One region of the Thioalkalivibrio nitratireducens DSM 14787 genome, then DNA from elsewhere that is predicted to be linked to it. Evidence: predicted binding sites of a transcription regulator. Region 1 holds the regulator's gene; each other region holds the start of a gene.

Region 1 (10,304 bases):
CGCGCATCGGGGCTCAGTTGCCCGACACCTGGGTCAGCACCCGCCCGATCATCGTCTCCAGAACCAGGGCGGACTGGGTGAACAGCACCTCGTCGCCGTCGCCGAGCATCTCGAAATCACCGCCCGGTTCGAACGCCACGTACTGCTCGCCGAGCAGCCCGGCCGTGAAAATACTGGCCTGCGTGTCCGCCGGCAGGTAGTCGTGTCCCGACCGAACCGCCAGCGTCACCCGGGCCTGAAAGCGCTCGGGATCGTACTCGATCGACGCGACACGACCGATCCGGACACCGGAGACGGTCACCGGCGCACGCACCTTCAGCCCCCCGATGTGATCGAAATAGGCGATCACCTCGTAGGTGTCGCGATCCCGGTACTCGGCGATGTTGCTCACCTGGATCGCCAGGTAGAACAGTGCCGCGATGCCCAGCAACACGAACAGACCGACGGACACTTCCAGATAGCGCAGCTTCATCACGATACCTCTTGCTCAGACCTCACCGAACATCAGCCCGGTGAGGATGAAATCCAGGCCGAGTACGGCCAGCGCGGACACAACGACCGTCTGGGTCGTCGCACGCGAGATGCCTTCGGAGGTCGGTTGTGCATCGAAACCCTGGAACACCGCGATCCAGGTCACCACGAATCCGAACACCACGCTCTTGATCACGCCCGAGACCACGTCCTCGCGCCAGTCCGTGACCGCCTGCATCTGGGAGAAATAGGATCCGCTGTCCACGCCGAGCAAGCCCACGCCGACGATGTACCCGCCGATCACGCCCACGGCGCTGAATATCGCCGCAAGCAGCGGCATCGACACGAACCCGGCGAGAAAGCGCGGCGCGAACACCCGCCGGTACGGATTCACCGCCATCATCTCCATCGCCGACAGCTGTTCGGTGGTTTTCATCAGCCCGATCTCGGCGGTCAGTGCCGACCCGGCACGCCCTGCAAACAGCAGGGCGGTGACCACCGGTCCGAGTTCCCGAACCAGAGACAGCGCAACCACTCCGCCCAGGGCCTCGGCGGCGCCGAAATTCACCAGCGTGATGTACCCCTGGTACCCCAGCACCATGCCCACGAACAGCCCCGATACTGCGATGATCAACAGTGAACGCACGCCGACCGAGTAGAGCTCGGCCAATGTCAGGGCGGGCCGACGCAGCGCCGCGTCCTGGCTGCGCAGCACGCGCACGAGGAAGACCGACGCGCGCCCGAGCACGGCCAGCCAGCCCAGACCCGCACGGCCCAGGCGCGCGAGCCTCTCAATCATGCTCGCGCTCCGCCGTTCGCAGCAGATCGCCGCGGTAATCCAGGCCCGGGTAATGGAACGGGACCGGGCCATCGGGCCGTCCCTCGAGAAACTGCCCGGTCCAGTCGGATGCGCGTTCCCGGACCTCGTCCACCGTTCCCGAATCCATCACCCGGCCCTCTGCGATCAGTACGACGTGGTCGGAAATCGCCATCGCCTCCACCACGTCGTGCGTGACCAGAACGCTGGTCAATCCCAGCGCCCGGCTGGTGCGCTGGACCAGGGTCACGATCTGCCCCATCGTGATCGGGTCGAGCCCGGCGAAGGGCTCGTCGTACATGATCATGTCCGGGTCGAGCGCGATCGCTCGCGCCAGCGCGACCCGGCGCGCCATTCCGCCCGAGAGCTGCGCCGGACTCAGATCGCGGGCGGAGCGCAGGCCGACCGCCTCGAGCTTCATCAGCACCAGCGTGCGAATCAGTGGCTCCGGCAGACTCGTGTGCTCGCGCAGCGGAAACGCCACGTTCTCGAACACGTTCATGTCACTGAGCAGGGCACCGGTCTGGAACAGCATGCCCACACGTTTGCGCAACGCGTACAGCCGCCGGGTGGAGAGCCGCGCCACCTCCTCGCCGTCGACCCAGATGCGCCCGGAATCGGGGCGCAACTGGCCACCGATCAGACGCAGCAATGTGGTCTTGCCAGTACCGCTCGGTCCCATCACGGTCGTGACCCGCCCGCGCGGGACGGTCAGCGACAAGCCGTCGAACACGGTCTTGCGCCCGTGGCGGAAGGCCAGATCCTCGATGATCACATGTGGCGCGTCTTCGGCGGACTGCTGTGGCACCAACGATTCTCCCGCTGTTCCCGGGGACACCGCCCCGGCGACCCGAAATCCGAACATCTAGGCTAGACCCGCCAGCCGGCGGATCGTTTCGGCGTTCTCCAGTTCCTGCGGACCCGTGCGCAGAAACACCTGAAGCGAAGGCTCCGCGAAGCCGCCGCGCAGCGACTCCAGCAGCCGCCGCCAGCCGGGCAGTGCGAGACCGCGCTCGGGCTCGAGCACCAGCACGCCGCCACCGGAGCCCGTGTAATACCGGCACGAGCGCACGCCCTCGAGCGCAGGGTCGGACCGGCGCAGGTACACCGGCACGGCAGGAAGCAGGCCGGCACCGGCGTTCCCTTCCCCCTCCAGCAGGCATCCACCGAGGTGCCCCCCGAGGAGCTGCAACAGTTCATCACAGCGATGCGCCGCACCTGGAGGAACCTCGAAATATACCTGAAAGGCCTCTGGCAATTCCGAGACCCAGCCGGCATTGGTGGCAAACCGGCCCCACGCCTGCCGCGGAATCAGGATCTCCCCCCAGTAGTGGCCATAGAACGCGAAACGCCAGTCTTCCGGCAGACCTTCCGGGTAGAAGTCCTGCCAGGTGGTATCGGTGTCGTCCAGAACCGCGGCCAGGCGCAGGCCGCGGGGGTCGGTGTCAGACATCAAGCGGCGCTCCGGTTGCAGGATCGGCCGTGACAGGCCACGGTCGCGGGATGGTAGCCATCCTGCCGCCTGCTTGAAAACCCGCCGCGGACCGACCGGGAAAAGACGAGCCGCGATCCCCGGCAGTACACTCTTGCCCACGCTCACTCGGAGCATCGCGTCGATGTGGCTTCCCGTTCTGGCGGTCACGGCTGGTCTCGCGGCACTGACTGTCGGTGCCGACCGCCTCGTGCTGGGGGCGTCGGCACTTGCGCGCGGGCTCGGTGTCACCCCGCTGCTGATCGGGCTGACCATCGTCGCCTTCGGCACCTCCGCGCCCGAGGTCGTGGTATCGATCGTCGCCGCGCTGCAGGGCAACCCGGACCTGGCCGTCGGCAACGCGATCGGCTCGAACATCGCCAACATCGGCCTGGTGCTCGGCGCCACCGCACTGATCGCGCCCCTGGTGGTGGCGTCGGGGATCCTGCGTCGCGAGTTTCCGATCCTGCTGGGAGCGACCCTGCTGGGCCTGGTGCTGCTGCTGGACGGGTCGCTGGACCGGCTCGACGGCCTGATTCTGCTGGCCGGTCTCGCAGCCCTCACCGTCTGGCTGGTCGTCCAGAGCCTGCGCGGACGCGGCCATCCCGACCGCCTGGGCGTGGATGTCGAGGCGGCCATGCCAGCCCGGATGGGCCTGGACCGGGCCGTCACCTGGCTGGCGGTCGGCCTGGTGCTGCTGCTCGCCGGCAGCCGGATCCTGGTCTGGGGCGGCGTGGAACTCGCCGGGGCACTCGGCGTCAGCGATCTGGTGATCGGCCTGACGATCGTGGCCATCGGCACCAGCTTGCCGGAACTCGCGACGTCGGTGGTCGCGGCCCGGAAGGGCGAGACGGATCTCGCGATCGGGAACGTGATCGGCTCCAACCTTTTCAACTTGCTGTGCGTACTCGCGATTCCCGGGCTGCTGGCACCGTCGGCGGTGGAAATGAGCGTGCTGATGCGGGATTATCCCGTGATGCTCGCCATGACCGTGCTGCTCCTGCTCTTGGCGGCAGGCCTGCGCGGCCCGCACCGCGTGCAGCGCTGGGAAGGCGCGCTGCTGCTGGGGCTGTTCGCCGGCTACCTGATCCTGATCGGCTGGAGTGCCGCCGCATGACACTGGACCCCGACAACACCCGCAAGCTCGCGCTGGCCGTGATCGAAACGGAGGCGCGGGCCGTGGCGGACCTGGCGGACCGGATCGACGCGACCTTCCTGGCCGCCTGCGAGCACATCCTGGCCTGTCGCGGCCGCGTGGTTGTCACCGGCATGGGCAAGTCGGGCCATATCGGCGGCAAGCTCGCGGCGACCTTCGCCTCCACCGGTACACCCGCGTTCTTCGTGCACCCAGGCGAGGCCAGTCACGGGGATCTCGGCATGATCACCCGCGACGACGTGGCGATCGCGCTGTCCCATTCCGGGGAAACCGACGAGATCCTGACCATCCTGCCGTTGATCCGGCGCCTCGGCGTACCTCTGATCGCGCTCACCGGAAACCCCGGGTCGCGGCTGGCGACCGAGGCGACCGTGCATCTGGACATCAGTGTCGAGCGCGAGGCCTGCCCGCTCGGGCTGGCGCCGACCTCCAGCACCACCGCCACGCTGGCCATGGGCGATGCGCTGGCGGTGGCAGTACTCGACGCGCGCGGCTTCACGGCCGACGATTTCGCACGCTCCCATCCCGGGGGGCGCCTCGGACGGCGCCTGCTGATCCATGTCGGTGACATCATGCGCACCGGTGATGCTATCCCGCGCATCCACGCCGGCGCGCTGCTGCGCGACGCCCTGCTCGAAGTCTCGCGCAAGGGACTGGGAATGGTCGTGATTTGCAACGACGACGGCGCCATCGAGGGCGTGTTCACCGACGGAGACCTGCGCCGGACGCTGGACCGCGGCCTCGACCTGCACCGCCTGACCGTCGGCGAGGTGATGACGCGCAACGGCTGCACCGCGCGCCCCGACTGGCTGGCGGCGGAGGCCCTGCAGATCATGGAGAGCCGCCGGATCAATGCCCTGCCGGTGATCGACGACGAACGACAACGCCTGGTAGGAGCGATCAACATGCACGACCTGCTGCGTGCGGGGGTGGCCTGATGCCGCTGCCTCCCGAAACCCTGAAGGAGCATCAACGCCGGATCCGCCTGCTGATCCTCGACGTGGACGGCGTGCTGACCGACGGCAGCCTGTTCCTAGGTGATGCGGGCGAGGAATACAAAGCCTTCAACAGCCGTGACGGCCATGGCATCCGCATGGCACAGCAAGGCGGTCTCGAACTCGCGATCCTGACGGGACGAAGCTCGGAGGTCGTATTGCACCGGATGCGGGATCTCGGGGTGGAGCACATCCTGCAGGGACGTCGGGAAAAAGGGGATGCGGTAACCGAACTGCTCGCACAAAGCGGGTACCAGCCGGAACATGCCGCCTTCGTGGGCGACGACGTCGTCGACCTGCCGGCGATGCGGCGAGTGTCACTGGGCATCGCCGTTGCCGACGCCCATCCGCTGGTGCTGGAAAACGCCCACTGGGTCACCGCCGCACCGGGCGGACGCGGCGCAGTACGCGAGATCTGCGAGCAGCTGCTGGCCGCCCGGGGCAGCCTGGAGAAGATCCTCGATGCCTATCTCCGACACTAAGCGGCGCGCTCCCTGCCGAGGCTCCTGGCGCCGGACGCGGGCGCGCCGCGGCGGCGACCCTGGCTGCAGCCCTGGCTGCCCCGTCCGCGTCTGTGGCGCTGGAACCCGGCGTGCAGCTCGACATCACCGGATTCGTGCTGCGGGTCACCGACGAACGCGGCGAGATCACCCATGTACTAGAAGGCGAGAGCCTCCAGCAGTTCGACGAACTGGGCCTGCAGCGCGCCGAGGATCCGCGTCTGGAATTCCTGACCGACGGCCATATCGACTGGGTCTGGACCGCGCCCGCCGCGGTACACTACCCGGCAGCGCACCGGCTGGTGCTGCTGGGCACCACGGAGGGTTTGCGCCTGCCGAGCCCGGAGCAGCCGCAGACCGAGATCACGAGTGCCGACGTGACCATCGTGACCGACACCCGCGAGGTGTTCACCGATGCCCGGGCCACGCTGGTCCGTCCGGGCCTGTTCATGACCGGCATCGGGATGCACGCCGACGTGGCGGCCGACCTCATCGAACTGCGAAGCGAGGTCGAAACGGTCTATGCTCCGGAAAACCCACGGGACATGCGACGATGAACGAGACCCGCCCTGCCCCCCAGTCACCTGTCGGTGCCGCGACCGCCTTGCTGGGCCTGGCGCTGTTTGCCGCTCCGGCGATCCTGGCCGCCCAGACTCTGGAAGAACTGCCGGTCCATATCAGTGCCGACCGCGCGGAGATGGATGACCGGCGCGGCGTCGGAACCTACAGCGGCAGCGTCGAGGTCACCCGGGGCAACCTCACGCTGCATGCCGACCGCATCGTGATCCACGCCCCGGAACGGCGCCCGGTACGAATGGAAGCCGAGGGTAACCCGGTCCGGGCCGAATCGCCCGACCCCGCCGGGCAGCCGCGCGTGGCCACCGCCGACCGGATGGAATACACCTTCGACGACCAGATCCTGGTGCTGTTGCAGGATGCGCGGGTGCAGACCGCAACCGAAGATGCCAGCGGTGAGCGCATCACCTACGACCTCGCACAGGACATCATCGGGATCGAGGGCAGCGAAACGCGGAGGGTACACATCACGATCCTCCCGCGCCCGGAATGAGTTTGGCGATGGGGGCCGCTGGGCCAGAAACCCCCTGTCCGGCGAGCGCTGCCGACGCCTGCCTGACTGGAACCGGCCTGACCAAGCGTTACGGCAAGCGGACGGTCCTGTCCCAGGTGGACGTCCACCTGCGTCACGGCGAGGTGGTCGGGCTGCTGGGGCCGAACGGTGCCGGCAAGACGACCTGCTTCTATATCCTGGTCGGCCTGATCCAGCCGGATGCCGGCCGGATCGAACTGGCCAAGCGCGACGTGACCCGGGCCCCGGTACACCTGCGCGCCCGGCTGGGTCTCGGCTACCTGCCCCAGGAGGCGTCGATCTTCCGGCGGCTGACGGTGTGGCAGAACCTGCAGGCCGTGCTGGAACTGCGCCGCGACCTGGATGCGGCCGGCCGGCGCGAGACCGGCGATGCGCTGATCGAGGAATTCCAGCTCGAAACGGTCCGCGACAGCCCCGGTATCGCGCTGTCGGGCGGCGAGCGCCGACGCGCCGAAATTGCCAGGGCGCTGGCCGGCAACCCGCAGTTCGTCTGCCTCGACGAGCCGTTCGCCGGCGTGGATCCGATCTCCGTGGTCGAGATCCAGGACGTGATCGGACATCTGAAACAGCGCGGCATCGGGGTGCTGATCTCGGATCACAACGTGCGCGAGACGCTGGGAATCTGCGACCGCGCCTACATCCTAAGCGAGGGACGGCTGCTCAGCGAGGGCACCCCCGCGGAACTGCTCGCCGACCACCGGGTACGTACCGTCTACCTGGGCGAACACTTCCGCCTGTAGCAGTCCCGGGGCGTCTACGCCAGCAGGATTCCCGGCCTGCGACTGGCGCGCCGGATCTGCGCAAGACCAGCCGCGAACCCGCCCTGGCTGCAGGAGACTGCAAAAGCGCGTGCACAGGCAGTACCATGAAGCCATGAACACCAATGCCCCCTGTAGTGCCGCCGCATGTTGAAGTCATCCCTGAACCTCCAGCTGGGTCAGACGCTGACCATGACGCCCCAGCTGCAACAGGCGATCCGGCTGCTGCAACTGTCGACGCTGGAACTGCAACTGGAGGTGCAACAGGCGCTGGAGAGCAATCCGATGCTGGAGCTTGCAGAGGATGCCAACACGAGCGACGGCACGCCGGAGACCGAGACCGGCCCCGAGACCGAGGCATCCGCGCCGGACCAGCCCGGAGACGGTGAGTCCTGGGACACCACCGACTACGGCAGCAGCACCGGACAGCGGAGCGAATCGGACGACCGGGATCCGTTCGAGAACCAGGCGGGGGCGGGTGGCGGCCTGCACGAACACCTGCTGTGGCAGCTGCACCTGAGCCCGTTGAACGATGCCGACCGCAGGATCGGCGCGGCGCTGATCGACAGCATCAACGCCGACGGCTACCTCGAGACCGACCTGGACAGCCTGCAGGACACGCTGGGCGGCGAAACCGAAGTCGGCATCGACGAAATCGAGGCCGTACTGCACTGGATCCAGCAATGCGACCCGGTCGGCGTAGGCGCACGCAACCTGCGCGAGTGCCTGTCCATCCAGTTGCGCAGCCTCCCTCCGGCGACGCCCGAGCGCGACGCCGCGCTGAGGGTGGTCGCAGATGGGATGGACCACTTGGCACGGCACGATTTCAAGGGCTTGCAACGCGCACTCGGCCTGAGCGAAGCAGAACTGGCCCGGTCCTTGGAACTGATCCGCACGCTGAACCCCCGGCCCGGCAGCCAGATCAGCAACCAGCCCCCGGAATACGTGACTCCGGACGTCTACGTGCGCCGGGACGGCACCGGCTGGCGCGTGGACCTGAACCCCGAGATCGCGCCACGGATCCGCATCAACAGCCTGTACGCCGGCATGGTGCGTCGGGTCAGCGACGCCCGCGACAGCGCCTTCATGCGTAACCAGTTGCAGGAGGCGCGCTGGTTTCTGAAAAGCCTACACAGCCGCAATGAAACGCTGCTGCGGGTCGCGCGTGCGATCGTCGAGCGCCAGACCGGATTCCTGGAACAGGGCGAGGTGGCGATGCAGCCGCTGATCCTGCGCGATATCGCTGAGGCACTGGGGATGCATGAGTCGACGATCTCCCGGGTCACCACACAGAAGTACATGCATACCCCGCGCGGCGTGTTCGAGTTCAAGTATTTCTTCTCGAGCCACGTGGGCACCCGCGACGGCGGCGAATGCTCCGCGACCGCGATCCGTGCGATGATCCGCCAATTGATCAGCGAAGAACCTCCCGATCGCCCAATGAGCGATTCCAGACTCGCCCAGGTCCTGTCGGACCGGGGCATCAACGTGGCCCGGCGTACCGTGGCCAAGTACCGCGAGGCAATGAACCTGCCGCCATCGAGCGAACGACGGCAGCTCGTCTAGCGCTCGCGTTCCCACCCATGAAAGGAGTGTGAGTATGCAAATCAACCTGACCGGTCATCACGTCGACATCACGAGCGCCCTGCGTGACTATGTCGAGGACAAGTTCCAGCGCCTCGAGCGCCACTTCGATCAGGTGATCGATATCCATGTCGTGCTCACGGTGGAGAAGAACCACAACAAGGCCGAGGCGAACCTGCAGGTCAGCGGCAACCAGATCCACGCCGACACCACGCATGACGACATGTACGCGGCGATCGATGGCCTGATCGACAAGACGGACCGGCAGCTGATCAAGCACAAGGAGAAAATGAAGGACCACCACCGCGCCGAAGGCGCGATGCGCAACCGACAGCAAACCGCCTGAGCCATGCGGCTCGCCGACCTCCTCACGCTGGAACGCGTCCAGATCGAGCCGACGGTTTCGAGCAAGAAGCGGGCGCTGGAGACCTTGGGCGAACTGCTGGCCGGGGGGGCCGACGAGTCGGCCGCCGGGCCGCCCACTCACCTCGTGTTCGATGCTCTATCGGCGAGGGAACGGCTGGGCTCCACCGGCCTCGGCCATGGGGTGGCGATCCCCCATGGCCGGATGGCTGAACTCGACGCGCCCCGGGTCGCGATCCTACGGGTCGATCAGGGCGTGGATTTTGACGCACTCGATCACGAACCCGTCGACATCCTGATCGCGCTGGTTGTCCCGGAAGCGTCCACCGGCGACCACCTGGAACTGCTGGCCCAGCTTGCGCGGGCACTGTCCCGGCCCGACAACATCGCCGCAATGCGCCGCGCGGTCGACCCACCGGGACTGCAGCAGGCCGCCACCGCTGCGTTCCATGATGCCTGACAAGCTCACCCTGGCCGACCTGGTCGCGACCCTCGGGCCACGGATGGGGCTGACCTACGTGCACGGGCAGAAGGTCGCGGCAGATCGCATCCTGCCCGGCACGACCGACAGCGACCTGCCGCTGGCTGGCCACCTGAACCTGATCCGGCCCAACCGGATCCAGGTGATCGGCGACCGCGAGGCCGCCTACATCGAGAGCCTCGGGCCCACCGAGCACGAGAAGCTGATCCATGACCTCGCGGCCACCGGCACCGCCGCGGTCATCTTCGCCGAGGGAACCTGTCCGTTCGAACAACTGCCCGCGCACTGTCCGCACCCGCTGCCAGTGATCCTGTGCACGAGTTCAAGCAGTCACGAGGTGATTGCGCTGCTGCGTTACTTCCTGCAACAGCGCCTGGCCCACACCGCGGTGCGCCACGGCGTGTTCATGGAGATCCTGGGAGCCGGGGTGCTGATCTCCGGGGATTCCAGCGTAGGCAAGAGCGAGGTCGCGCTGGAACTGGTCAGCCGCGGGCACCGCCTGATCGCCGACGATGCGCCTGAGTTCGCCCGCATCGCCCCCGACATCATCCGGGGCACCTGCCCTCCCCTGTTGCGGGATCTGCTCGAGGTCCGCGGGCT
Region 2 (10,304 bases), 1.3 Mb from region 1:
AATTCGAGGTCGCCATCGCCCTCGTAGATCGTGTGCACCCAGCTGCCGTCGTCCTGCCGCTCGTAGAGCTCAACCCGCCGAGCATCCTGTGCGGCCAGCAGGTAGTAGCGCAAAGCCTCCAGCGTACGGTAGGCAATCAGCTTTTCACGGCGGTCGATGACCTCGGTGGCTGGCGAGAGGACCTCCGCGATCAGGCAGGGCGCCACCTTGTACAGCTGCGCGTCGTCACCTGCGTCGCAGGTCAGTAGTGCATCGGGGTAATAGAACGCGTCCGCGGCGGCGACACGGACCTTCATGTCGCTCATGAATGCACCGCAGCGTGTACCGCGGGTGGCTGAGCGCAAATGAAACGCGATGTTCAGGCTGATGCGATTATGCCGCTCGCCCGCCCCGGCCATCGCATGGACCTCGCCTGCCACATACTCGTGACGTATGTCGCTTCGCTGCTCACCTTCGAGGTATTCGTCTGCGCTCAGCGGTGAAATCTGCATTGGCAGGTTCATCGCTACCCTCGACGTCGATCGGCCGGAAACGAGTCTACCGCAACCGCCCCGGTTGAAGATGCTCCTGCCAACCCATCAAGCGTCAACGTCTTCGTAGATATTCTCGAGGGGGAGATCCTGCTCGAGAGAGTCGAGCCGGGAGCTGCCCTCGGTGTAGGTTTCGTGCACCCAGTCGCTTTCCCTGCGACGGTAGACCTCCACCTGCCGGCGGTGCTCGGCGACCAGCAGGTACTCGCGCAGGCTGGGCAGCCCGGCAGTGTAGGCGAGGAGCTTCTCGCGGCGGTCGATGCGCTCGGTACCCTCGGACAGCACTTCGACGATCAGGCACGGGTGCTTCAGGTAGTAGTCCTCCCGGTCGTCCGCTTCGCAGGTGAGGACAAGGTCCGGGTAGTAGAACGCGTCGTCGCCGGCGTGGTGGACGTAGACCTTCATGTCGTTGGTGAACAACTGGCAGTTTCGCTGCCTTGCGCCCGGCCGCAAGGCAACGAACAGGGCGCCGACGACCAGCGCGTGCCGGCGGCTCGCACCAGTCATCGCGTAGGCCTGGCCCGCGACGTATTCGTGCCGGACCTCGCCGTCTCGCTCGCCGGCGAGGTAGTCCTCTACCGAAACGTGGTCGGTTTGAATGGCGGCCATGCTCATGCTCATTTCCTCCATGGCGGTAGCGACCGCCCGGGCGCGGCGACACGTACCTAGAGCCCAGGACCACGCTCGAGGACCCGAACGCTCATCATGGCACGGCGGCCGCGATACCTGAAGCGGCCTGCCGAAGGGCCGGTGAGGCTGGGCGCCCGAAACAGCCCGGCAAGCATGGTGGGCATCCTGGACCGGACCGCGATCGGCAGCGCAACCACGCACTGCCCGGAGCGCGCGGATCGATCCATCGGCGCGGTAGCGAGGCAATATCAGAAGCCAGGACTCGCCCACACCATCCACGGCTATAGACCACCCGGACCTCCCTGCCCGACTGGATCGATCCCAGTTCCGCGAATCCGCCCCGCCAGCAGCACACCCAAGGCACAACGCGGCCGCTCCAACGGCAGGCTCGGGACCTCGAGCCGGGGCACCAACGCTGTTTCCATCGGCACCCACGGCGCCGTTCGCCCGCGAGCACAAGCTCAGGCCGATCCCCTTGCGTCTGGCCTGCGGCTGCCGCGCCCAGATCTCCAGATATATATATCGGACGCCTCACAGGCACACCTCCCGCACCCCGAGTGACAGCCTTTGTCACTTTCTGGCCCAAACTGGTCCGCGAAGCCGCCCGGAAACCCCGAAAAACGGCCAAAACCCTGGCAAACCATGCTGGTACGAAATATGCTCGTCCTATGTCGAGGGAATGACCCTTGACCACACGCCCCACCAAGGGAGAAGAGCCATGAAACACGCACGCCATACCCAACAGGGCTTCACGCTCATCGAACTGATGATCGTTGTGGCCATCATCGGCATCCTGGCCGCGATCGCGCTGCCGGCGTATCAGGACTACACCGTGCGAGCAAAGATGTCCGAAGCCATCACCGCCGCATCCTCGGCTCGGACCACGATTGCCGAGTATGTCTCAACCTTTTCCGACCTCCCGACCGACGGTTACTCCGTCGAGGCACAGGAGTCCAACTTCGTGAACGCGGTCCGATGGCAGAACCAACAGATCGAAGTCCTGGTATCCAACGAAGTCGGAGGCGGCATTGCGGATGACTCCATCCTCTTTCTGAGGCCTACTGGCTATACGACGGGTGCCGGCCAGGTCGTTTGGGAATGCGGCTCCACCGCCATTGCCCAGAAGTACCTCCCGGCAACCTGCCGTAATTGACATCTACGCCACATTTGTCTCTTGGCGAGACCCAAGCCCAGCATCTGCTGGGCTTCTTTTTTGAGGGCTTGTTCTGGTGCGGCCACTTATTGTTTCCGCCCTTATCTCCGCGCTGCTAGCGATTACCTGGATCGCATACAGCCCGGGCTTCAGCGGCACCTTGCACTTTGACGATCGAGCGAATCTTGATCCCCTGCTCCAAGCGGACTCAAACCTTGAATTACTTCGGTTCGTGTTCGAAGGAAAAGCGGGTCCGCTCGGTCGACCAATAGCCCTTGCTTCCTTTGCGTTGCAAAAGGACCACTGGCCTGATCATCTGGCACCCTTGCTGCAAACAAATGCACTGTTACACATCGGCACCGGAGCCATGGTATTCGCTCTTGCCTTGGGACTCGCACGGGCGATCCAATTCCCAAGGCCCTTCTGGGTTGCGCTTCTTACATGCAGTCTTTGGGTCCTCAGCCCCTTCCTTGCCAGCACCACCCTAATGCTCATCCAGCGGATGAGCGTATTGGCGGGATTTTTCGCGTTTGCTGGCTTGGCGGCCTATGTCTGGGGACGAATGCTTTTGCAAACCCGACCACGCGCCGGATTCTGGCTGATGACACTCGGCCTCGTCATCGGCACCATTCTGGCGACCCTTTCAAAAGAAAACGGCGCACTCGTCCCCGCGCTCGCACTGGTGATTGAAATCACTCTGCTTCGCCACTATTTGCCAATCAAGGCTGCGAGCCTGCGCTTGTTTCTATGGATTTTTCTTGCACTACCGACCGCACTCGTTGCCACCTACTTGGCGCTGCGAATCCCGGGCATATTTACGCTCTCGAGCGTTCGAGAAATCGCGCCCATCGAGCGAGCCTGGAGCCAACCGACGATCTTATGGGACTATGTACGAAACCTCTTGATCCCGAACACCGCTAGCGTCACCCCATTCAGCGATGACCGGACGACACCTTCGATCTGGACGAATCCCAGTGTTCTCGCCGCGACTGCCGCATGGATCGCGGTAGTCGCCAGCGCGATGAAATTACGCCACGCGGGCCCCTGGCTACTGTTTGGTGTCGCATTCTTTCTCGTCGGGCACGCTCTCGAGTCCACCATCATCAACCTTGAGCTCTACTACGCACATCGCAACTACGTTCCCGCATTTGGGCTATATTTCGCGGTCGCAGCGGCCGTCATTCTTGCCATGCGTTTCAAGCCCAAGTTGATCGGCGCCGGTGCGGTTGCCTATGTGCTGGCATTTTCCATCGTGCTAACATCGACGACCAGCCTGTGGGGCCAGCCCCTGGTCGCTGGAGAAATCTGGCTAAGGCAACACCCCGAATCCCAGCGCGCACACCAGTTTTTGGCAAATCAGTATTTTCGCATTGGGGACCCGTATACCGCGAATCGGGTTCTGGAGTTTGGCGCTCCGACCGATGGTAGCGGCTCACTTGCAATGCAACGCCTGTTCACCTGCGTATTTGAAGAACCGCGTCAAGAGATGGCGGCCAAAGAGGCCGAACAAGCGGCGAACGAAATACGGGGTGGGAAGCACAACAACGGGATAGGCAGCGTACTAGTCGGCCTTACAGCCATGGTAGCCAGGGGCCAGTGCGATGCGATCTCGCACGAGGACCTCTCGATGCTTGCCGAGGCTGTGCTGACCAACCCCGCTTATCAGTCAAGCATCCCAATCAAAACCCAGGTTTATAATTCCAAGGCACTCATCGCACAAGCACAAGGGAACACATCGGCTGCGATTGAACATGTCGGGAGAATGTACGCGCTGAGCCGCCACGTAAATCACGCGAAGTTCTACTCGGCACTTCTTGCAGCCGACGGCCGCTCGGAGGAGGCACTGGAGTTCCTCGTTAAGGCTCAAGGGGATGTCCCGAGCCACCCGATTCGGCGCTGGATCCGGAACATGGAAATCGAACAGCACATTGCGCGAATTGCGGAGGATATCAGCTTGGAATAGATACTGTACACAGGGACCAGTACGGGTACATGGGGTCATACATGGGGTCTCGCCTGGTAACATGCGATGGACCCACACTACTGCCACCGCCTTGGAAGGCCGGTACGCATCCAATGCCCTAGAGGAAATTGCGAGTCGATCTCGCCAGTTCCTGCAGCAGATGGGCGCGCCGAGGAGGCACCGAAGCTACTCGATATCGCGCAAGCGGGAGCGTTCCAAGTCACGCGGTTCATCGCTGTGTCCGGAACGAGATAACAGAGCGGCACATTGGACGGAGGGCCGGTTCCGATGACAGCAACGACACAAGGGCACCGCGGGAACCCGATCGATGCGATCATAGCGGGCGAGCCGACCCATGAACCCGAGCGGGCCCATCGTTGCCCGGCTCGCGCACGCCCCGGACTGGCGCAGGGGTGCCAAACGGGCTGACGAGGATCTCGATGGCAAACCGAGCTGACCCGCCACGCGTATCGATTATCCTGCCCGCCAAAAACGAGGCGGCTTCGCTGCGCACGCTCGTCGGGGGAATCCGGAAATCGCATCCGGATGCAGAAGTCATCGTCGTCGACGACGGGTCGGACGATGCCACCGCTGAAGTCGCCAAAGATGGCGGTGCCCGCGTCGTTCGCCACCCCTACAGCATGGGCAACGGCGCCGCCGTCAAGAGCGGCGCCCGGGCGGCGACGGGCGAGATCCTCGTGTTCATGGACGCGGACGGCCAGCACGATCCGGCCGACATCGCGCGCCTGATCGCGCGGCTGGAGGAAGGCTATGACATGGCGGTCGGCGCCCGGCAGGCCGGCTCGCAGGCGAGCCTCGGCCGCGGACTGGCCAACAGCTTTTACAACCGTTTCGCCAGCCTGATCGTCGGGCAGCGCATCGAGGACCTCACCTCCGGTTTCCGCGCCGTGCGCGCGGACAAGTTCCGGGAGTTCCTGTACCTGTTCCCGAACGGCTTCTCCTACCCGACCACGGTGACCATGGCCTTCTTCCGTGCGGGCTATCTGGTGAGCTACGTGCCGATCCACGCCGGCAAGCGTGTAGGCATGAGCCACCTGCGCCCGATCCGCGACGGCATCCGCTTCCTGCTGATCATCTTCAAGGTGGGCACGCTGTATTCGCCGCTCAAGATCTTCGTGCCGATCGCGGCGCTCCATGGGTTCATCGGCGTCGGCCACTACCTGAACACCTACCTCAGCACCGGCCGGCTCACCCTTGGTTCGGTGTTCATGATCTCCGCAGGGCTGACCATCTTCCTGATCGGACTGGTCTCGGAGCAGATCACGCAGTTGATGTATCGGGGGACAAGCGGGAGGACCGATGGCCGTTGAAGGACGGCGGCCGCGTGTATTTGTGCTCAGCTCGACTCTTCCGCGTTGGGCAGGTGATGCGGAACCTGGCTTCGTCCTCGACCTGGCGCGCGAGCTCAATGCCGATTTCGACATCGAGCTGATCGCCCCGCATGCGCCCGGCGCGGCGAGGACCGAACGGATGCATGGCGTTCCCGTGACACGCTTCCGCTACTGGTGGCCGCGCTGGCAATCGGTCGCGTATCAGGGCGGCATGGCCTGGCGACTGCGCGAGAACCCTCTGCGCCTCGGGCAGTTGCCGTTCTTTTTCGCCTCACTGGTGTGGACCACGATCCGCCGTCTGCGCCGCGAACCTCGGGTCGACCTGATCCACGCCCACTGGCTGATTCCGCAGGGCCTCGCGGCGATCGTGGCCCGCGTGATCGCAAACCGCCGGGTTCCCATCCTCTGCACAAGCCACGGCGGCGACCTGTTCGGGCTGCGCGGCCCGGTGCTCACACGCCTGAAACGCGCGATCCTGCGCCGTTGTGACGGGATCAGCGTCGTGAGTCGGGCGATGGCCGTGAGAGTGCGGGAAATCGAGCCGGGAGCCGTCGCCGAAGTGATTCCCATGGGCACGGATCTGCGGCACCGGTTCGTTCCAACGAGGGACGCGGCCGACCGGAACGCCTGGCGGCTGGTGTTCGTCGGAAGACTGGTCCCGAAAAAGGGGCTGGAACATCTGTTGGACGCTCTCCACGAGCTAGCGGGAGCCTCGGTTCCATTCACGGCCGAGATCGTCGGTCACGGACCTCTGGCGGACGCGCTGGCGGAAAGGGCCCGCGTCCTCCGACTTCACGGTTCGGTGCACTTCAGTGGACCGGTACCCCACAAGTCCCTCGCACAACACTATCAGCGCGCGGCGATCGCGGTGTTTCCTTTCGTAGAGGCCGCAGACGGCGACCAGGAGGGCTTCGGCCTGGTAATGGTTGAGGCAATGGGCTGCGGTTGCGCGGTGATCGCCTCCGATCTCCCGGCGGTCCGGGACGTGATTCGGCATGGCGAAACGGGGATTCTGGTGCCCCCGAGTGACCCGCAGGCATTGGCCGCGGCGATCCGCGAGGCTCTCGAGCAACCGGAACGAATGCGCGCAATCGCCGAACGCGGACGCGCCTACGCGCTGGAGAACTTCGACTGGAGCGTCACCCGGCGGCGGTACGCGGCGCTGTATCGCTCTCTCGGGTCGGGCCAAGAATAATAGCTCTCTCGTGAAAGGGTTATGATCACACGGTACGGCGCAGGTGGAGATCACGGGGGGCGAGTGTTGACATGGGAGCGTCCGAGCTTTTTCGCGATACTTCGTTGCCGTGGCGAAGCCATTATGATTGAGCCCTCCGGCGGTCGGAAGCGCGCCTCATCGTGCGGCGACCCGTCGGGGAACTGTTGCGATGACGAGACAGATTCCGAGCGCTGTACGTACCGGCAAGGTCACCAGCCGGTTCCACCGGCTGGTGACCGACCGGGGCCGCACGTCAGCCCAGATGTGTAACCATCGACACCGTACCGCAGCCTTTCGGCATACAACCTTCACCCGAGGCCTGCCCTTCGACACCGCAATGCAATGAACCGAACTGGCTTATTCGAAACACCCCCATGCTACATAACCCACCCACTGTCATGGATGATCCGCGAGCATGACATCCGGCCAGACCCTCCGCACCGCCGTGCTTATTCCCTGCTACAACGAGTCGGCATCGATCGCCTCGGTAGTACACACGTTCCGCGAATCCCTGCCGGGTGCCGAGGTGTATGTTTACGACAACAACTCTACGGATGACAGCGCGGCCCTGGCTCGCGATGCCGGCGCCACCGTCCGCCGCGAAGTGCAGCAGGGAAAGGGACACGTAGTACGACGGATGTTCGCCGACGTCGAAGCGGACATCTACGTCTTGGTCGATGGTGACGGCACCTATAACGCAGCCAGTGCGCCCTTGCTCATCAATCTACTGCTGGACAACCAACTCGACATGGTTACCGCCACCCGGGTCGAAACCGAGTCCGACGCGTATCGGACGGGCCATCGATTGGGCAACGCAATCTTAACTCGCATTGTTGGCTTGGTATTCGGCCACCGGGTCAGCGATATGCTCTCAGGGTACCGGGTGTTCTCCCGCCGCTTCGTCAAGAGCTTCCCAGCACTATCGACTGGATTTGAAATCGAGACGGAACTGACGGTTCACGCGCTTGGACTCCACCTTCCTATCGATGAAATCGACACTCCCTATCGCGCCAGGCCGTTCGACTCGCCCAGCAAGCTGCGTACTCTGAGCGACGGCGCACGAATACTGGCGACTATCGCGCTTCTGGTCCGCGATGAGAGACCGCTTCCGTTCTTCTCCGCGGTGTTCGCGTTCTTGGCACTGGTGTCTGTCGGGCTGGCAACCCCGGTGCTGATCGAGTTCATGGAAACCGGTCTGGTCCCGCGATTCCCGACTGCGATCCTCGCTACCGGCCTGATGCTTCTCGCGTTCGTAAGCCTGACCAGTGGGTTCATACTGAATACGGTCACTCTCGGGCGGAGGGAAATGAAAAGGCTCTTCTATCTCGCCGTGTTGGGGCCGCCCGGCAGGAATGAATAACGGGGTCCGTCAAGCCCGCGAGCATACGCGACGGTGGACCGGGGAAGCGCTGCGGTTCGGTTTAGTAGGCGTCGTGGGCTTCGGAGTCGATGCCCTCGCCCTGCTGGCAGCGATTCACCTTGGGGGCATGGACCTTTACAGGGCGAGGGTCGTCTCCTACCTCGCAGCCGCGACCACCACCTGGTTTCTGAACCGCCGCTTCACTTTTGTAAGCACATCGACACAGTTGGGCAGTCAGTGGCTGAGATTTCTCACGGTCAACGCGGCAGGCGGCGCGGTGAATTACACAGTCTACGCCCTACTGGTGTACTTGAGCCAGCCGTTTCGGGACGCGCCAGTGCTTGCAGTCGCGGTGGGCTCCCTCACTGGTTTTCTCTTGAATTTTGCGGGCTCGAAATGGCTGGTGTTCGGAGCGAGGCCCGGCGCCAAGCTGCGCTGAGCCAACCACCTACCCAGCGCTCCCAAAGCCACCCGATCGGGAAAAGCGCAAGGGCATAGATAAATGGCCGCATCGGCACCGAATAGCGCGGGAACGGTGCCCCGACCATGTGGATCGCCAAGAAAAACATCACCAGCAAGGCGATTGAACGACCGGCCCACAGGGTGCTGCTACTTAGCGCCAGCACGCCCCGAGGCAACCAGACCAACAGACTGGCCACTGCCGCAAGCAGCACCAGCGGCCAGTGCAGTATGTGCATCAGTGCATAGGTCCCCCGGAAATGCGGGAGAGTGAGATAGGGTGTCTTGGAAACCTCATACACGAAGGGACCGCCGATACTCTCGGTCAGATGCCACGACCAAAGCATCATGGGTTTGCCGACGAGATACCAATGTGCGTAACGGACCGGTTCTGCCTGAAACCGGTCGCCAATCTCACGGAGCACCGACCCGACACTCTCAGAAATCCGATCGGACTCGGGATCGTACCGATATGGGTACGCAAAGGTCTGCGGGTCGTCGTTATAAAGGAAGTCGGGGTATAGCCCGTGATGCAAAAAATTTATGGTGAGCGCGCTGTCAGACGTTACGTTAAGGGTATGCAGATTTCGAGCGGTCCAGGGAAGGAAAACGAGCAAAAAGCCAAGGACCAGTGCCACAGCCAAACGCAGTCGATTGGGTTGCCATACTGCAACCAGTAACGCCAGCGGGACAACGAAATACAGTACCGCCGGACGCGTCAGTGCCGCGGCCGCCAACACCGCGCCTGCCAACAGGAGCCAGCCGGCCCTCGGATGATCGATGCCACGGGCAAGGATCCAGAATGTGAGCACGAGCAGAAATGCGAAGAGCGTCTCGGTGAGGAGGTAGATCCCCGATGTAGCGAGATGGGGGCTCAACGCGGTGAGAAGCGCGGGGACGAGGGCGAGCGGCGCTGGGAGAAAGCGCCGCGATAGATCGAACACCAGCAGGATCGTAAGGACCCCCAAGAACACCTGCGCCAGTTGGATGCGCCGAACGGTATCGGCAGTGATCTCCTCACCGATGAAAAGGGTCAGGAAAAGTATGCGTTCACTCCCCCAGGCTTGAGTGCTGGTATTACAACCGCATGCGGCGAAAGGTCATGGTGCCGGGGCGGGTTCAGGCAGAACGGGGGCCGGCTCGCCTTTGCGCCGCTGCTGGACCACCTGAGCCAGGTAGGGCCAGGGCGAGACCCCGCGCTTGCGGCAGGTTTCGATCACGCTGACGAGGAGCGCGAAGGCCAAGAACCCTGCTCGGTCCGGGTGCCCTGGCTGATGCGACGGCTGATCACCCAGTGCCGCAAGGCCTGTTCGGCCCAATTGTTCGTGATGGGCAACCGCGGAAACTCCAGAACGGCCCAGATCGCCTCCCAGTCATGGGTGAACTCGCGCGCCAGTTGCCGCGTCTTTTCGTGCGCACAGTCCCAGTGATCCACGCATAGGTCGTTGAAGGCGTCGAGCTTGCCGCGGTTTTTCTGGTACAGATCGGCCGGAGGCTGTGGTCCTTCCCGGGCCTGGTAGACTTGCTGGAGCAGGTCCTCGAACAGGGCCAGGGTGGCGGCACCAAACGGTCGCGCCAGTGGGTCGAGGCTCTGGTCCAGCCCATGGGCCTTGCGGATGAGATGCGCCAGGCAGCGCAAGC
Region 3 (10,304 bases), 230 kb from region 1:
ACTGGCCGCGATCGGCATGCCCGCCAACATGTGCCCGCCATCCAGTTCTCCGACGGAGACCTTGTCGCGGATATTGGCCCAGGAGGCCTCCTTCGCCACCGTCACGTCGAGGCCGTATTTCCTGAAGTACCCCTTCTCGTAGGCCATCACCAGCGGTGCACAATCGGTCAGCGGGATGAACCCCAGGCTGAGCTTCGTTCGTTCCAGGCCTTCGGCACCCCCCGCCCAGGCCGCGGCGCGGAAGAAGTCCGGGTGCGTACCCAACGTAATCGCGCCCGCACCAGCGGCGAGCGCACCGAGGAATCGACGCCGTGAAGGATTGCCCGGCTGCTTCTGATCGTTCATGAACTGCCCCCTTGTCTGTTGGAAAACCTGCGCAACAAAAAGGCGTCGCACCGTGCAGGCCGCGAAGAACGCAACCTGCGGGTGGACGCCTTTGTCCGAATCCAAAGCGAAGGACCGCCGTTGGTCCTGCTCGCGATAAGCCAAGCAGACACCGTGCCAACTCGGTCACGGCCGTGCCGACACAATCCGTTGCCATACGGTGCTCATTGTTCCTTCAACGACTTGGCGCCAGAAATCGCGGTAACGCCGGTCGAACACGAAGTGCGGCACCGCAGGCGCCGCACCGCCGGGACATGGCAGTCACCGCACTAGGCTGGTGCCATTACCTTCACCGTGCCCGCCTGTGGTGCGCCCCCGCCGCGTTTGCAGGCGCGGGGATGTCTACCTTTAGGAAGCGAGCCCTCTCGCCAATGGGGTGTCGCGTGTGAACCATCGGGCCAAGGGGATTCGGCCACCGCCGGTTCGGCTGGGGGGCTGGTCTACGTGACCGGGGAGGCCAGCACATCGGCCATGGCCACGGTCGCTTCCGCGACCTCGGCAAGCCTCCGGTTCTGGTTCATCGCCGTCTGGCGCAGCAGACGGTAGGCCTGCTCCTCGGACAGGTTGCGGTGCTTCATCAGCAGAGACTTCGCCCGCTCGATCAGCTTGCGCTCGGCCAGCGCCTCGCGCGCTGCGGTCAGCTCGTCCGCGATCGCGTGCAACTGCCGCGACTGGACATGCACCAGGTCCATCAACGAGGTCTGCAGCAGGCCACCGTTGCCCTCCAGCCGCTGGCGTTCCAGCTCGATCAACCGTGCCGCACCCGCCTCGCCAGTGACCGGCAGCGGCCTGCCGAGGATCACCGCCGATGGCTGTTCCCGCCCGCGGGAATCGGCTTCCCCACCGCCCGTCAACGCGGTTGCATCCTCCAGAACCGCGCGCACTTCCAAAAGCCGGCGCTCGCAGAGGCCGCGCAAATGGGCCTCCAGTTGCTCCTCTACCCCCCACAACGCGTCGATGCGATGGGTCGCCTGGGCGAACCAGAGTTCGGCGAGGTCCAGCGATCCTTCTAGCAGTCCATCCCGGCTGCCGGTACAGGCGATCCGGCGCAGCCGTTCCAGTTCGGCCGTGTGGGGCACGGTCTGGCACTCCTGCCAGAGACGCAGCGAATCCTCGTCGCAGAACTCGGTGAAGATCCGGAAGCAGCGCTCCTGGGCATCGATGCGGTGCACCAGCGATTGGCGCAGCGTCTCGTCGCCCCAGCCGCGGCTGAACCCTGCCACGCCGATCGCGCGCTCCTGGCCCGAAAGTTCTTTCCCCTGCATCAGGTTGAACAACGCAACGAGTGCTCGGGACACCTCCGGATCCACGGCCGTGTCGGCCGCCTCGAACACCACCCCCAGAAGGTGGCCGAGCAGTTCGGTGAACCGCTCGATCACCTCGGGCGCGTCGACATCCTGCCGCAGGATCGCAGCACGCAACTCGGGGAGCCGCGAAAGCCCGTCCACCGCCAGCGCGATGCCACCGAGCAGGCGGCTACACTGCAACCCGCGGGATCCCGGATTCAACCAGGTCGACAGGTGCTCCAGAAAACTGGCCTGGGCCCGTTCCGAATCTTCGCGGTACTGCTGGAGCCGTTCGCCGTACCGACGGCCAGATGACCCGAGGTACAGGTTCGACGCCCCACGTTCGCGCTGCAGGCTGTGCATCAGCGCGCGAACGACCGCGACCAGTTGCACCGCCTGCGCGAGCTGCTCCAGCGCCGCCACCTCGCAGCGCCGCGCCGCAACCAGAAACTCCAGTGCGCTGCGTTCCGCCGTGTCCATTCCGCGTGTCCCCCCAGCCCGGCTGCGCGACCGATGCCGCGCACCGATCCGGACCCATCGTCCAGCGGGATGCACGATCCGTACCGGGAAAGTCGCCTCGGAGCCACCACGCCCAGCGGACTCACAACGGGGTGACGAAGGCCGGCACGGTCCGCCCCCCACCCTCGCCAACCAGCGTTGGCAGCACTGCAACGCTCGCGGCAACCCTGGCGTGGGAACGGCGGGTGACGGCCTGCGGTCTCTTCCGCCCGTTCCGGGTGCCTACCGCCGAGCAGCGTCGAGGGCCGCGCGTAGTGGCCCGTCTCCGGTCGGTCAGCCGCGTAGGTGCGGCAGCGCCAGGAACAGCGCGGAAAGTGTCTTGGCGTCGGTGACGCGCCCGTCCCGGGCCGCCTGTTCGGCGGCGTCCGGAGTCAGGCTGAGAATCTCCAGAAACTCGCCGTCGTCGGGCTCGGCGCCGACCTCGGTCAGCTCGCGGGCCAAGTACACGTCGATCCGCTCGTCGGAGTAGCCGACGCAGGTGTGAATCGACCCGAGCGGCCGCCAGTCCCGGGCTTCGTAGCCGGTCTCTTCCAGCAACTCGCGGCGAGCGCAGTCGCCAGGCGCCTCACCGGGATCGATGCGCCCCGCGGGCAGTTCGAGCACGGAACGCCCCAGGGCATAGCGGAACTGGCGAACGAACAGCAGGCGGGTGTCCGGGAGTTGGGCGACAATCAGCACCGCACCCGGGTGCCGGATGTATTCGCGTATTCCTTCGCTCCCGTCGGGCAGGCGAATGCGGTCGCGGAAAAGCTTGATCACTACGCCGTCGAACACGGTCTCCGAGGAGAGGGTCGCCTCGTACAGGTGATCGTCTTCGGGGTTGCGCATAGGGTCCCTCCGGTCGGGTTCCGCGGCATGATGGCACCCATGTGGTGGCGGATAAAGGCCTGAAGTTGGCTCGGAAAACACGCCCCTCCGCCGTTCCAGGGAGAGAGGGTTGGGAAGGGGGTAAGGCGCTAGCGACCCGGCGGGGTTTCGCGCTCGTAGCCGCAGTTCCAGCACTGGGTGAACTGGGCCTCGCTCCTTTCCTTGCAGCGCGGACAGGTCCAGTCGCAGGCAGTAGGATCCGCCTCGGCTTCCAGGTATTCCTTGATCACCGCACGCGCCTGCTCGGCCTGTTCCTCGTGCACGACCACGACCCGGGCCCAGCATTCGTTCGGAGGGATCTCGCCTGCCGCGCCGTAGAGCCCGGCCTGCAACACGTGGGCCTGGATGCCGGCGTTCTGCAATACACCTTCGATGAACCCGGCCATGATCGGGTCGGCGGCGGTGTACACGGTCTTCATGACGCGACCCGGCCCCAGCCGGTGGGCGCACACCGCACCAGCAGTACCGATCGGGCGGTGCAACGGCTCACCGGCGACACGTGCAGGACCCGGCCCCCGCGGCGAATACAGCGTTCGTACACCTTTCGCTCCTCAGCGGGCATGACCCGCGCTTTGGAAATATTCCAGCGCCTTCTGGATCGCGTAGAACGGTGCCTCCTCGGCGGCTTCCGGCGTGTCCGGCCGATGGATGTCGGCGTGGTACTTGCGGAACGCCAGCACGTGGATCGGCAGCTCGCGCGCGAACAGGTCGTTCTCGTCGATGAAATACTGTGCCAGCGCCAGAACCAGCCAGAAACGGGTTTCGTTGGGCAGGATATCCGGGCTCACGCGAATCCGCGGCAGATCGCCGGCGCCGCCCCTACCCTCGACCTCGACCCGAACGCTCTGGGCGACCTGCTCCGCGTCTGCATCAACGACCCATTCCAGATCGTCCGACAACTGCAGGTGCCCCTTGGAACGCACGTGATCGCGCGGCTGGAAAACCTTGCTGGACATGTTCACAGCCCAGATCTCCAGCGTCTCGCGCAATTCCGCAGCAAGCGGACCCTCGGCCATCGCGTACAGCTGCCGGGCATAGAGCATGTCCCAGATCCAGATCTGGGCATACTCGGGCAATTCACCCTCGGCGCGGATCGCGACCGGCGTACGTTGCGGGCGATCAGGCGCCGGTAGCAGGAACTGCAGGATGAAGCTGGGCAAGAACGGCTCCGACACAGAATGCATGCCCGCGAGTATAGCCCTGCCGATCATACGACCCCATTTCGCGCGGGTTCTCCGCGGGCTCTGCGGCGTTGGTTCAGTGCCCAGACGACCCGAAGGCTGAGCAGAAGTCCGAGGACCAGCGTGTACAGCATGGCGTCACGGTAATCGGCGCGGGTCAGCCAGACGATGTGCACGACCGCAAGTACCCCGGCCAGATACACCGCCCGGTGCAGGCGGACCCAGTTGCGTCCCAACAGTGCCACCGCGCGCCGGGTCGAGGTCAGCGCGAGCAGCAGCAGGATCAGCCAGGCACCGAATCCCGCCATCGCATACGGCCGCGTGGTCAGGTCATCCAGGATCAGCAGCAGGTCGAAGAACAGGTCAACCCCGAACCAGACCACGAAGTGCGTGCTGGCGTACGCGAACGCCAGCAGCCCCAGCATGCGCCGCAGCCGGCCGATCGCGGCCCACCCAGTCAGCCGCCGCAGCGGGGTCACCGCCAGCGCCACCAGCAGCACGATCATCGCCACGGTGCCCGTATCCGCGAGGAGCCGTTCGATCGGATTGACGCCCAGCCCGCCGAAAGCACCGCCGATCCGGGCGGCAAGCCACGCGCCTGGCAGCAGGCCGGCCGACAGTGCCAGCCACCACACGAACGGTGGCACTACGGCCGATCGCCGGCCGGACCGCGCCCGGTCGTGCGTCCCACGGAACGACGAACCCACGGGTCCCTCAGGAAAGCTCGGGGTTCGGTGTCATCGCCACGGGCGGCCTGCGGCCGCGAGCGCAGCGCGGCGGGACATAGCGATCCACAAGGCGCGATCCACAAGGAGTGGATTTCGCCTGTTCCATATGGAGTGGAGCGCTTCGCTCGCAATGACCAGAACCATGATTCACGTTTCCCCTAGAAATACCGTTTCAGGTCCATCCCCTCGTAGAGATGCGCGACCTCGTCCCCGTAGCCGTTGAACATCAGCGTCCGGCGCCGGCGCAATTCGCCGATCCGGCGCTCGGTGCGCTGCGACCACCGCGGATGCGGGACATCGGGGTTCACGTTGCTGTAGAAACCGTACTCGTTCGGCTGTGCCAGGTTCCACGCGGTCGTCGGCTCGACCTCGGTGAAGCGGATACGAACGATCGACTTGATGCTCTTGAAGCCGTATTTCCACGGCACTACCAGTCGCAGCGGTGCACCGTTCTGGTTCGGCAGCGCATCGCCGTACAGGCCCACCGCGAGCAGGGTCAGCGGATGCTTTGCCTCGTCCAGCCGGAGTCCCTCGGTATACGGCCACTCCAATACCGGGCGCCGCTGCCCGGGCAGGTTGTCAGGATCCAGCACGGACTCGAACGCGACGTAGCGCGCCGAGCCGTCGGGTTCGGCCTTCCTCAGCACCCGGTTCAGTTCGAAACCAACCCAGGGGATCACCATCGACCAGCCCTCGACGCAGCGCAGGCGATAAATCCGCTCCTCCAGCTCCCAGGGCCGCAGGAAATCTTCGAGCGCGTAACGCCCAGGGTTGGAACACGCCCCGTCGACCACGACTGTCCAGGGTTCGGTCGTCAGAAGATGCGCGTTGCGCGCCGGGTCCGCCTTGCCCGTACCCAGTTCGAAGAAGTTGTTGTAGGTCGTTACGTCCTCGTACGGAGTGGGTTTCTCGTCGGTCGAGAACGATCCGGGCGTGTACTCGAGCGCCGCGCTCCCCTGCCCCGCCGCAGGCAGAACGAGCCCGGCGCCGAGGGCGAGGCCGCCACGGAGGAAATCGCGTCTGCGCTGATAGACCTCCCTGGGTGTGATCTCGCTGGGATTGGCCTCGGATCGACGACGGGTGCGGATCAGCATGGGCGGGTTCCTCGCGTGCATGGCCGATGGTAAAGGGTACAGCCCCGGAGGAGGAACGGCACTCGCTGGTTCGGGCCCGTACTCCGGCATCCCTGAGACACGCACCCCTGTAACGGAGTTCGGCCGCGCACGCAGTCTTCCCACACATGGGAAATGGACAATAAACCAGGTTGATCCGGGATAAGTTTTTTCTGGTTGATCTTTATCAGCGAATCCTTATAAAGGGGAGAAATTCAACTTTACGAGAGAATCGAACGATGAGCCTGAACGACGACCTGAACCTGGAATACGACGACGACACCGTGGACATCGGAGCGATGCAGCGCCCCCAGACGAATCCCTTGGCTGCACGGCGCTCGCTCGAACGCCTGCTCGAACAGCGGGCACTGCGCAGCCGCCTACGCGACGACCTCGACGAGGGCGGTGCGCTGGACGACCTGGACTGGTGACCCCCGCGCGGCGCCGGCCCACTCGGCGCCGCGCATCAGACCACCTGCAAGGACCCGCGTTGCGGCGCTGGCGGTCGACGCGGGCTTGGCGGCACCTCAGGCCATGGCCGAAGGTGCACGAGGAAGGGGCACCGAGACCGCCACCGAAAGCGCGGTCGCGGCGCGTCCCGGAAAGCTTCCCTGACGTGGAACGACGGCCTGAGCCCTCCTCGTATTGGGCTTAGCCGGCATCCGTTTTCTGATTGTCGCCTTGCCCGCCGAACGGGCTGGTTCCCGTTTGGACACTGAACCCCGTGGCCGGCATGCGGGTCCACCTTGCATGGGCCTGGCTATTGGAGGGCCGTGTGTCCAATCGGCGCCCTGACGTATTCTTCTTCCCCTAGAACCGATCGGCGGGAATTCCCGGTTTTCGAACCCGTTCTTGCAGGAGTCGATCCGCGTGCGAATCTGGTTGACAGCCGGGACGGTCGTCCTCGCACTGACCGCATTGGCGGCCTTGGCATGGATGCAATCGCGAGGACCGACCGCGGTACCCAATGCGGCCGAACCCTCGCCCTGGGCGGGCTTGTCCGAGGCTGCTGACCGGTTTCCCGATCCACCGGCCAAGTGGACCCACCGTTTCCCGGAAGATCACGGCGACCATCCCGAGCAGTTTGGCGAGTATTGGTTCTTCGCCGGCCGTCTGAACGGGATCGCTGACAACAGCCTCGGCTTCCGGCTGGCGTTTTACCGGCTCGCATTGGCACCGGACCCACCGGCGCGAGAATCCGCCTGGGCCGCACACCAGATGTACTGGGCAAGCCTCGTTCTGGAGGAGCCAAGCGCGTCGTGGGCGCATGCCGACGAACGCGTCGGCCGAGGCGCACTGGGCCTCGCTGGGTCCGACGAACTGCGCGTCTGGGTGGAAGACTGGGCGGCGGAGCACGACTTGGACTGCCGATGCTTTCGCCTGCGTGCCAATGCTGGCGGCACGCAGCTTCAACTCACGCTGTGGCCACCACCACACGACGCCGTTCCGATTGCCGGCATTCCCGGACTCGGCACCGACCAGCCCGGCAGCCACGGATACTGGTGGTCCGGATGGCAGGCCGAAGGCTACATCAAGCGTGACGCAGACCAGCATGCTGTCGAAGGCCAGGCGCTGGTAGAGCACTTCTGGGGCCGCCGCCTTCCGCTTGCGCAGGGGCAGTTGACCCTGAATCGGCTCTGGCTGGAACTGGCAGACGGTTCAGCCCTGCGCTGTCTGCAACTGCGCCGCCGGGGAGCAGGCGGGATTCCGCTCGGCCAGTGCCTGTGGCTGTCGTCTGGGAATGAACCGGCGCTGCTGCCGCGTGAAGCGTTGGCGCCTACGGGCCCCAGCTTGTACGACCATCCGCTTCGTTGGACACTGGAGTCCCCCGCGGCGGCCCTGGCCCTGCAGGCCGAGGCCGCTCAGCCGAGGCCGCCGCCCGACTTGCTGCTGCCAGGCTGGAGCGGCCTGCTGCAGACCGATGGAACGAGCGGCGGTCAGCCGGTACAGGGCTGGGGCTGGCTGGAGCTCGGCGGATACTGACTGTGAACACGACCGACTGGAAAATACTCGTATTCCTGGGCCTCGCTTCCTTCGCGGTCCTCGCCTGCGGCAGCGACGCACCGAAACCGCCCGCCGTGACGATCGCCGAGCCGGGGCCGATTCCGGCGAGCGCGCAACGCCCCGGCGATCCCGATGCCGGCTATCACACGCTGGTCAATCGCGGCTACGTCAGTTGCGGCATCCCGGTCGAAGCCTTCCAGGCCAGCCCGGCGCCGACAGAGCCGGGCCATTCCCTTCCAGGACGCGAGGGCCTTAACGCGGAGCTGCCCCATGCGTTCAACGCCACGGTCAATGCGGACGGGGTCGAACTGGTAGTGAGCAACTGCCTAACCTGCCACGCGGCCGACTTCGAGGGCGAGCTGGTGGTCGGGCTGGGCAATGCGTTCCTCGACTTCACCAGCGACCCCGCGGTTTGGGCCGAAGCCTTCGGCGCCTTTGTCGACGATGGGCCGGCCGCGGCAGCCTGGGCGAAATGGGCCGACCGAGTCGGCGCGATTGCGCCCTACATGATTACCAACACCGTAGGCGTGAATCCGGCTCCCAACCTCACCATGGCACTGATCGCGCACCGGGACCCGGATACCCTCGCCTGGAATGACGAGCCGCGGCTCGCGCCGCCCCCACGGGAACCGCTGCCAACCAAGGTTCCCCCTTGGTGGCGCATGCAGCATAAACATGCGATGTTCCACCACGGCGCGGGCCGCGGCGACCACGTTCGCTTCATGATGATGAAGTCGCTGGTCTGCACCGACGACCTGGAGGAGGCACGCGAGATCGACCGGTGGTTTGCCGACGTGCGGGCGTTCATCGCCAGCCTCGAGCCACCGGAGTTCCCTTTCGAAATCGACCGAACACTCGCCAAGACCGGTAGCGCCGTGTTCGAACGGCATTGCGCTGCCTGCCACGGAACCTACGACGACTCGCCGACCTACCCAAATCTCATCGTCGACCTGGAAACCGTCGGCACCGATCCGGCCTACGCCCGCCAGGCTGTCGAGGCAGATCGTTTCCTGAGCTGGTTCAACGGGTCCTTCTATGGGCAGGGTGCCGAAGCCAAACCGGCTCTGGGATACGTCGCCCCGCCGCTCGACGGGGTTTGGGCCACCGCCCCGTACCTGCACAACGGGTCGGTTCCCAGCATCACCGCGCTGTTCGACAGCGACAGCCGGCCCACCTTCTGGCGCCTGCAGACCGATCCCCCGGTCTACGATCCGAAAACGCTGGGCTGGCGATACCAGGAGTTGCCGCATGGCAAGGACGGCGCCGCCGATCCGAAGGAAGCGAAAGCCATCTACGACACGACCCGGCACGGCTATGGCAACGCGGGACACCGGTTCGGTGACTCGCTAGACCCTGACGAGCGCCGCGCGCTGATCGAATACCTGAAGACGTTATAGGTTGAAAAAGGTGCGCGCCGCGCCCGCCAGACGGGAGGTAGACATACCGATTGGGTCAGGCGTTGACCCGTAGCGCGGGCACCACCGGCATCCGCGCCAAACGCCAGGCCGGGTAGATCGAGGCCAACAACGCCGCGCCGATGCCGAGCGCGACGTTCTCGGCCAGCGGCATTCCCGGCAGCAGCACGTCCATGCGCCAGCCGAAGGCCTCGCGGTTGATCACCTCGATCAATATCCAGCCCATACCGAGCCCCAGCGGGATCGCCGCAAGCGCCGCGTACAGGCCCAGCAGCCCGCCCTGAAGGAATACGAGCTGCGTGACCCCGGCGGGCGGGAGCCCGGTGCTGCGCAGCACCGCATACTCGCGGGCCCGCTCCATCTGCAACGCGACCAGCGCGCTGAGGATCGCGACGAACGCGACGAACAGCGTGATCAGCCGCAGCAGGTGCGTGATCGCGAACGTTCGGTCGAAGATCGCCAAGGATTCGGCCTCGATCGCCTCGGGGCGGGTCACCAGCGCCGGCCGGTCCTGCTCCCGCGCCCAGGCTTCCAGCCTGGCCTCCAGAGCCTCAACGGTCACACCCTCGGAGGCACGCAGCCCCATCGAGGCAAACTCGCGGGCAGACCCGGGGTCGTAGCGTTCAGCGCGCATCAATACGGTACCGCTGGGGTTGCTGTAGTCGCGGTAGATCCCGGCCACGTCGAAGCTGCGCCGGCCCTGTGGGGTTGCGATCTCGATCCGGTCACCGAGATTCAGCGCGTGGTGTGCAGCGAACCCCTCGGTGATCAGCACTGCGTCGCTCTCGCGCAGGCGCGCGTCGAGGTC

The links. Region 1 encodes sigma-54, which starts transcription at its own class of promoters, with help from an activator protein. Its sites were predicted from a motif close to TGGCANGNTNCNTGCTT; they were not measured.
Positions count from the first base shown of each region.
Region 2: TVNIR_RS00245 (pilin) is a predicted target of sigma-54. The motif match lies at 1,807-1,823, and genes of this name have one in related genera.
Region 3: TVNIR_RS11415 (nitrate regulatory protein) is a predicted target of sigma-54. The motif match lies at 2,220-2,236, and genes of this name have one in related genera.

Region 1 covers NC_019902.2:2,724,192-2,734,495, forward strand. Annotated here, with positions in the region: gene mlaD (outer membrane lipid asymmetry maintenance protein MlaD) at 14-472, opposite strand; gene mlaE (lipid asymmetry maintenance ABC transporter permease subunit MlaE) at 488-1,270, opposite strand; gene TVNIR_RS12455 (ABC transporter ATP-binding protein) at 1,263-2,096, opposite strand; gene TVNIR_RS12460 (hypothetical protein) at 2,154-2,741, opposite strand; gene TVNIR_RS12465 (calcium/sodium antiporter) at 2,905-3,876, shown strand; gene TVNIR_RS12470 (KpsF/GutQ family sugar-phosphate isomerase) at 3,873-4,853, shown strand; gene TVNIR_RS12475 (KdsC family phosphatase) at 4,853-5,392, shown strand; gene lptC (LPS export ABC transporter periplasmic protein LptC) at 5,503-5,967, shown strand; gene lptA (lipopolysaccharide transport periplasmic protein LptA) at 5,964-6,479, shown strand; gene lptB (LPS export ABC transporter ATP-binding protein) at 6,488-7,258, shown strand; gene TVNIR_RS12495 (RNA polymerase factor sigma-54) at 7,424-8,842, shown strand; gene hpf (ribosome hibernation-promoting factor, HPF/YfiA family) at 8,877-9,206, shown strand; gene TVNIR_RS12505 (PTS sugar transporter subunit IIA) at 9,210-9,683, shown strand; gene hprK (HPr(Ser) kinase/phosphatase) at 9,673-10,304, shown strand, end outside.
Region 2 covers NC_019902.2:30,979-41,282, reverse strand. Annotated here, with positions in the region: gene TVNIR_RS00255 (Uma2 family endonuclease) at 1-491, opposite strand, end outside; gene TVNIR_RS00250 (Uma2 family endonuclease) at 579-1,139, opposite strand; gene TVNIR_RS00245 (pilin) at 1,879-2,313, shown strand; gene TVNIR_RS00240 (hypothetical protein) at 2,390-4,276, shown strand; gene TVNIR_RS00235 (glycosyltransferase family 2 protein) at 4,717-5,607, shown strand; gene TVNIR_RS00230 (glycosyltransferase) at 5,597-6,823, shown strand; gene TVNIR_RS00225 (glycosyltransferase) at 7,260-8,204, shown strand; gene TVNIR_RS21175 (GtrA family protein) at 8,197-8,643, shown strand; gene TVNIR_RS00220 (glycosyltransferase family 39 protein) at 8,567-9,676, opposite strand; gene TVNIR_RS00215 (IS66 family transposase) at 9,880-10,304, opposite strand, start outside.
Region 3 covers NC_019902.2:2,494,344-2,504,647, forward strand. Annotated here, with positions in the region: gene TVNIR_RS11410 (CmpA/NrtA family ABC transporter substrate-binding protein) at 1-345, opposite strand, end outside; gene TVNIR_RS11415 (nitrate regulatory protein) at 825-2,150, opposite strand; gene TVNIR_RS11420 (NUDIX domain-containing protein) at 2,463-3,017, opposite strand; gene TVNIR_RS11425 (putative signal transducing protein) at 3,146-3,475, opposite strand; gene TVNIR_RS11430 (hypothetical protein) at 3,608-4,216, opposite strand; gene TVNIR_RS11435 (protein-methionine-sulfoxide reductase heme-binding subunit MsrQ) at 4,264-4,884, opposite strand; gene msrP (protein-methionine-sulfoxide reductase catalytic subunit MsrP) at 5,124-6,059, opposite strand; gene TVNIR_RS11445 (PA3496 family putative envelope integrity protein) at 6,317-6,508, shown strand; gene TVNIR_RS11450 (lipocalin-like domain-containing protein) at 6,948-8,060, shown strand; gene TVNIR_RS11455 (c-type cytochrome) at 8,063-9,478, shown strand; gene TVNIR_RS11460 (ABC transporter permease) at 9,534-10,304, opposite strand, start outside.